Regions from separate parts of the Fictibacillus sp. B-59209 genome, predicted to be linked through region 2. Evidence: riboswitches for the same ligand, from Rfam matches in the RefSeq annotation. Region 2 holds a riboswitch; each other region holds the start of a gene.
The links. A riboswitch is a leader RNA that binds a small molecule or an ion and turns the genes downstream of it on or off. The one in region 2 is predicted to bind S-adenosylmethionine.

Region 1 (2,271 bases), on a different contig from region 2:
CGAGTAAAGGCTGATAGCTTTCCGGATACGATCAAAGGGGTTATCTACGACAAAGGTCAGTTTGAGCCTGTCATGGAAAACAACCTGAAAAAGCCTTCACCTTCATCAGAAAAAGCTGTTGATAAAGCATTATCCGGTTATGACAATACGAATGGATCGCTGTTTTTCTATAATAAAACGACAGCGGTAAGCCGTTGGCTCGATACAAAGCCTGTCAATATAGTAATCGGCAACCATACATTCAGCAAGTAAATTAAAGCCTCAGGCCATTGAAAGGTCCGAGGTTTTATTATCGTTCACTTGAGCTCTTTATGCTAAGACCCGATGATTCAATTTTTTGGCTGTTCCGGGCGATGAGAACATCACAAGTGGCATGCCTGGTGATATATTGTGAAACACTGCCGATAAAAATGCGTTCCATAGCGTTTAACCCGGTTGCACCGCAGACAATTAAATCTGCTTCATGCATGGAAGCGAAAGAAAGGATTTCTGTTTTTGGAGTTCCGTAATTAGATAAGGTTTTAACATTTTTTAATCCATGTTTCCTTGCCATCTCATCATAATTTTCAAGAAGGGATTCACTAAAACTCTTGTCACGGTTCATCTCGAAGTTAACTGCACCTGCGTCTAATGGAGCAGTAGGGATTTTTTCCTCAGAAATATGAACAATTAGCAATTGCGCATGATATTCTTTCGTAATTTCTATAGCTCTGTAAAAGGCAACCTCCGAAGATTCCGATCCATCCACACCAACAAGGATTCTTTCGTAATAAGGCATAAAAATCACCCCTTTTTTGTAAACTTATATAAATTCATTCCCTATATATAAGAGAGGCAAACATAATTGTAACATTTGTACCCAACCTCCAAATTCCATTTGACAAACCTATAGGAGTAAGGTATTTTTGAACGTATTAAAGTATTTGAAAAATTCATAATTGACTCTTATCAAGAGTGGTGGAGGGACTGGCCCGATGATACCCGGCAACCTGCAGATTATTTCTGAACAGGTGCCAAATCCTGCAAGGCAGAAGGCTTTGAGAGATAAGAGAAGGTCAAGCCCAAGCGGATAATTGCACCTCTCTGAATCTTTTAGAGAGGTGTTTTTTGTTGAATAAATGGGGGGATATCTGTTGGCAAATACACAATTATCTGCTGTAAATGATACTGCAGCAATAGGAGAACTTACGTTAGAGTCTGGAAAAGAGCTGAAAGATGTCCATATCGCTTACCAGCGAATCGGCGCAGCAAATGCACCTGCCATTTTCGTATGCCATGCGCTTACAGGTAATCATTATACGTTAAACAGTGAGATGGGAGAAGGCTGGTGGGCAGGTCTATTGGGAAATGGGCAGTATATTGATTTGGAGAAATACCAGGTGATTACTTCAAATGTATTGGGAGGGTGTGACGGATCAACAGGACCACTCTCGGTCAATCCCGTTACTGGAAGTCCTTACGGAGCTGAATTTCCATTGATAACAATCAGAGACATGGTGCAGGCCCAAAAGAAACTTTTGGAAGTACTCGGCTTGGGACGTCTAGAGGCAGTGATCGGCGGATCGTTAGGCGGCATGCAGGTATTAGAGTGGGGACTGATGTATCCTGATTTTATGGAGCGTCTGATCCCGATTGCCGTAACCCCTTTTCTAAGTGATTATGCGATAGGTTTCAATGCAGCGGGAAGAACGGCCATCCTCAGTGATCCCTTATGGAATAACGGACAGTACGGTAAAGAAAATACACCAAGGAAAGGGCTTGGCATTGCTCGGATGATCGGTATGCTCACTTATCGTTCGGGAGCATTGTTCAATCATCGATTTCAGCGAAAACAAACAGAGAATTGGGAAACCATTCATGAGGATGCAGCCTTTTCAGTTGAATCCTATCTTCAATACCAAGCGGATAAATTAGCGGACCGTTTTGATGCCAACAGTTACTTAACACTATTGAAAGCGATGGATACTCACGATATCGGCAGAGAAAGGGGAGGAGTATCGGCTGCTTCCCAGAGCTATAAGGCTCAAATGCTTTGTGTTGGTTTCACCGGTGATTTGCTCTATCCTTCTGATTTAATGGAACAGTTTGTAAAAGATGTTCAAGCTGAAAATAAAAGAGCAAAATATCTTGAGGTATCCACCATGTTTGGCCATGATGGATTTCTGACAGAATTTGATAAGTGGGGGAACTTGCTCAAAGAATTTATGAGAGAAACAATAAAGACATGAGGATATAATCCTCATGTCTTTATTTATCACTATTCAACAGCTG
Region 2 (2,271 bases):
TACACCCTCAAATACGAGCCTCGCCTGATCTCCTGCTGATAGCGTCCTGGCTTGTTTTTCATGAACTGGAAGGACGATTGGAATGCTCCAAACCGTTCCATCAGCAAGACGTAGAGAATCAACGACAGATTGATAGTCTTCTTCATTTAGAAAACCGGTAATTGGGCTGTAGGCTCCTACACCGATCAGTTCAAGATCACTTAAGGATGTAGCATCCAGTTCCATTTCCTTTTGAATGTGGTCCGTTGGCAGATTTGGTTCATAACGGTTTATCAGCTTTCCTCCATGCGGCAAAATTGATGTCATGTTAATTCCTCCTGTAATTTTACTTTATTATTCGTGAAGTCCACACTCTGTTTTCCCTTGCCCTGACCAGCGTCCTGAGCGGGAATCACCCGATCCGTCAGCCGGAAGCGTGCACGGCTCGCAGCCGATGCTCGGATACCCCTGATCGTGAAGCGGATTGTAGGGCAGATTCTGCTTGTAGGCGTATCTCCAAATTTCCTTCCACGTCCAATGGATCAGCGGACAGATTTTCACGGATTTAAAACGTTCATCCTTATTGATGTACTGAACATTGCTCCTCCCTGCCGACTGCTCCCTCCGGAGACCCGACAGCCATGCCGGTGCTCCGTTCAGTGTTTCCTCAAGAGGGGCTACCTTTCGTATATAACAGCAGAGGTTCGGTTCTCTTTTCCATAACTCGCTGCCATGCTTTTCCGCCTGTTCCAACAAGGACAGCGAAGGCTTCTTCATCTCAATCTTCATTTCCGGATATCTTTTTTTCGCCTTTTCGATCACCTCGTACGTTTCCTTGAAGTGAAGGCCTGTATCCAGGAAAACGACTCTTGCATCTGGTTTGACCTTGGATACAAGATCCACCAGGACACTGCCTTCTATTCCGAAGCTGCACGCATAAACGAGTGCAGCTCCATATTGCTCATACGCCCATTTCAGTACTTCGAGTGCCCCCTTCGTTTCACTGTCTTCCGGAAACGTAAACTCCTGTTCTTTCCATGTGTCAAACTTGAGCATGTTAACCACCCCTCCAATGAAAAAGGCAGCTTTAACCATAAGCAGCCATCCTGCTATGTTAAAACCGCCTCTAGTTTTCTAGTCAGCGAATATTTATTTAAAACGTACCTTTTCGTTTTTTTCCAGCTGAATCAGCTTTCCATCCTGAATAATTAACGTGATGGACCCATACTTGATACTGTTCAGCATTTCTTTTAACTGTTCAAAAATTTCATCCTGGCTTTTACCGTTTACCACATCAGAACCTCCTCGTTTAATATGCTTTGTTAGGTTTTTTTAGGAATTAAAATGGCAATAAAAAAACCTTTCCATTTCGGAAAGACTGACGAGGTAAACATATTACCTTATCTTCCAAAATGTAATAAACATTCTGCTGGAGTTAGCACCTTGCAAAAAAATGCAGGTTGCCGGGTTTCATCGGGCCAGTTCCCTTCACCGCTCTGGATAAGTTTTTTTATTTTTTTAAATAATAACACACATTTATGCTTTCGCAAACCCTATTATTCTTATCGGATTAAAAAATATTTATTGAAATATCCAAAAATTTTATTGACAGACTTTCATTCCATTGAATATAGTAGATACTAAATTCGAAAAGAGATACACTGCTGATCGGAAAAACCGAAGGCTCTTAACTTTACTGTTAAGGGCCTTTTATTTGTTAGGAGGAGTAAAATGAAAAAACTGATCATCCTGGCCCTGATTGGACTCGTTGCACAACTGATTGACGGGTCACTCGGAATGGCTTACGGACTGACTTCGACTTCCCTGCTGCTGGCCTTCGGAATCGCTCCGGCGGTTGCTTCGGCTTCGGTTCACTTTGCAGAGGTTGTTACGACAGCCGCCTCAGGTGCATCACACATCAGGTTCGGTAATGTTGACCGTAAAATTATCTTTCGTCTCATTATTCCGGGATCCATTGGGGCATTTACCGGTGCCTGCTTTTTATCCAATCTTCCTGGCGACGCAGTAAAACCGTATATTTCCTTTTTCCTGCTGTTCCTTGGTTTCTTTATTCTGTACCGATTTTTATTTAAAAAGAACAACAAGCCTGTTGATCATGAAAAAGCGTTCAGCCGCAAGCAGCTCATCCCGCTCGGACTTGTTGCTGGCTTCTTGGATGCCACCGGAGGAGGAGGCTGGGGACCGGTAGCCACACCTGTCCTGTTAGCCAAAAACGGCACAACAACAAGAAAAGTCATCGGTTCCGTGGATACGAGCGAATTTGCTGTTGCC
Region 3 (2,271 bases), on a different contig from region 2:
GGGAAGGCAGGGATGCGACATATACAGACAGCGGCAGGTAGTCGATATGAAAAGAGGGAATGTCATCGGAGACGGTTCGCAGGATACGGTGTATCTTACTGCTGAAAAAACAGCGGATAGTCCATACTGGGTGAACATTGCGGCCGTCGTTCAGGACGGCAGGACCAACCAGTACACGCAGATCCCTATTAAAGAAAATTCAGGATACAATCCAACCCTTTTTCTCGGTGATTTTACAGGTGACAAGGTAGAAGACATCATGGTGGTCATGGATACAGGAGGCAGCGGAGGCATGATCAACGCCTATGTATTTTCCTACAGAGGAGGGCAGTTCGGGCCGCTTTTTGACTCTGGTGTATTCAGTGACCAATGGAAGTACAGGGTTTTTTATCTGAACCAATATAAAGCACAGGTGAACAGCTACAGCCTGAAGCAAAAATTTATTATCGATTTGAGTACGAAGGACAAGGAATACTTGTCTGAGATTTACTACCCGAATGGAAAATTAAAGGCTCCCATACAAGGATTTGTCTCATCTTTAAGCGGTCTTTACCCGGTGGACTTTGACCGAAATGGCGTGTATGAACTGCTGGCTTACCAAAACATCGCCGGCCGATATAACGCTGACCGCCTTGGCTATGTCCAGACTACCCTGAAGTGGAATGGCCGGGAGTTTGGTGCGGAGGTGCAGAACGTTGCGATCTTTGGAGGGGATATCCGAGGATAAGCCTGGTGGATTAACCTCTCGTTGTGGAGAGGTTTTTTATATGATAAAAAAACCATTGACTTTCCCCCATTTGCGGATTAAAGTAATAACTATATTTTCTAAAAATTAAATATTCATTCTCTTATCAAGAGTGGCAGAGGGACTGGCCCTATGACGCCCAGCAACCGTTCCGTAATGGAATTGGTGCTAATTCCAGCAAAACAGCATGTCTGTTTTGAGAGATAAGAGAGGACGAATCCGTTATACATATGCGATGAAACCTCTCTTTTTCCAGAGAGGTTTTTTTACGTGGTGGGGCTTATTTCGCTGGTCTCGTGCCCCCTTGAGAAGAGAGATATACAAAAAAGGGAGTTGGGGAAATGAAACGATTCATCAATTGCGCGGCAATCTCTGCGGTCGCTTTATCACTTTTATTAACAGGCTGTTCATCCGGAAGCAATACCGCTTCATCAGCTGGCAAACATGAAAAGGTCTCGTTCGATAACGTGCCGAAGCGGTTTGCCAAAGGGCAGGGAGCCCGAATCAAGGTTATCCGTAAAATCGGCGGTGATGATCATACAGCTCAATTTTTAGCAGGTGCTAAAGCGGAAGGAGAGGCACTTGGTTTTACCGTTGATACCTACACAGCAAACGGTGATACCGCCAAGTTCCATGATGCGATTGCCCAGGCGGCTGATGAGAATTACGACGGTTTTATCATCTCTCACGGTGATGATGCGGCTACCATAAACGATATTAAGAAGCTTCGGGAAAAAGGAAAGAACGTGGTGACGTTTGATTCCAATCCGGACCTCGCGAAAGTAGGCGGTGTCACACTTACGTCTCAGGACGATGAAGCCCTTGCCAAGCTGGCTCTCGATCAGCTCGTTAAAGAGAACAAAGGGAAGGCCAACATCGTTTATCTTTGGGTAGACGGGTTCCCGCCGATGGTGCGACGCAACGCCGTCTATAAAGAAACATTGAAGAATAACCCGGGAATCAAGGAAGTAGAACGCTTTGGCGTTGCTTCTGCAGATACGTCGGTCCAGACGCAAAATGCGGTGACGGCCATGCTGAACAAACATAAAAAAGGCGAGATTGATGCCATTTTTGCCACATGGGATGCCTTTGCGATCGGGGCTGCACGTGCGATTAAAGAAGCGGGACGCAACGAAATCAAAATTTACGGAATTGACGTCTCCAATGCAGACCTTCAAGAAATCCAGCAAAAAGAAAGTCCTTGGAAGTACACGGCTGCTGTTGATCCTAAGCTCATTGGGGCAGTGGATATGAGAATTCTTGCTAAAAAGCTTGCGGGTGAAAAAACACCTCAAAAATATGATTTGAAAGCTTCTCTCGTTTCACAAAAGGATCTGCAAAAATCAAACGAGGGTGTGAACATGGTCAACCTGTCCAAGGAAATTAAAGGCTGGGGCCAGTCTGATGCGTTTGAGGAAGATTGGATGAAGACACTTAAGGATCACTACCAAAAATAACTGAAACTCTCAGGAAGAAGAATGGGACTTGAATAGCCTAATAAATTGGAACCGCGCAAGAAAAAGTGA

Region 1: another riboswitch for S-adenosylmethionine. It lies ahead of metX (homoserine O-acetyltransferase MetX); the one in region 2 lies ahead of P4361_RS21505 (YezD family protein).
Region 3: another riboswitch for S-adenosylmethionine. It lies ahead of P4361_RS02065 (sugar ABC transporter substrate-binding protein); the one in region 2 lies ahead of P4361_RS21505 (YezD family protein).

Annotation. Positions count from the first base shown of each region.
Region 1 is NZ_JARMMC010000045.1:7,451-9,721, reverse strand. It holds gene P4361_RS22905 (cell wall hydrolase) at 1-252, shown strand, start outside; gene P4361_RS22900 (universal stress protein) at 290-778, opposite strand; SAM riboswitch class I at 943-1,051, shown strand; gene metX (homoserine O-acetyltransferase MetX) at 1,134-2,228, shown strand; gene P4361_RS22890 (MDR family MFS transporter) at 2,258-2,271, opposite strand, start outside.
Region 2 is NZ_JARMMC010000038.1:7,036-9,306, reverse strand. It holds gene sat (sulfate adenylyltransferase) at 1-306, opposite strand, end outside; gene P4361_RS21510 (phosphoadenylyl-sulfate reductase) at 334-1,035, opposite strand; gene P4361_RS21505 (YezD family protein) at 1,129-1,245, opposite strand; SAM riboswitch class I at 1,377-1,486, opposite strand; gene P4361_RS21500 (sulfite exporter TauE/SafE family protein) at 1,711-2,271, shown strand, end outside.
Region 3 is NZ_JARMMC010000004.1:30,838-33,108, forward strand. It holds gene P4361_RS02060 (hypothetical protein) at 47-727, shown strand; SAM riboswitch class I at 846-955, shown strand; gene P4361_RS02065 (sugar ABC transporter substrate-binding protein) at 1,087-2,202, shown strand.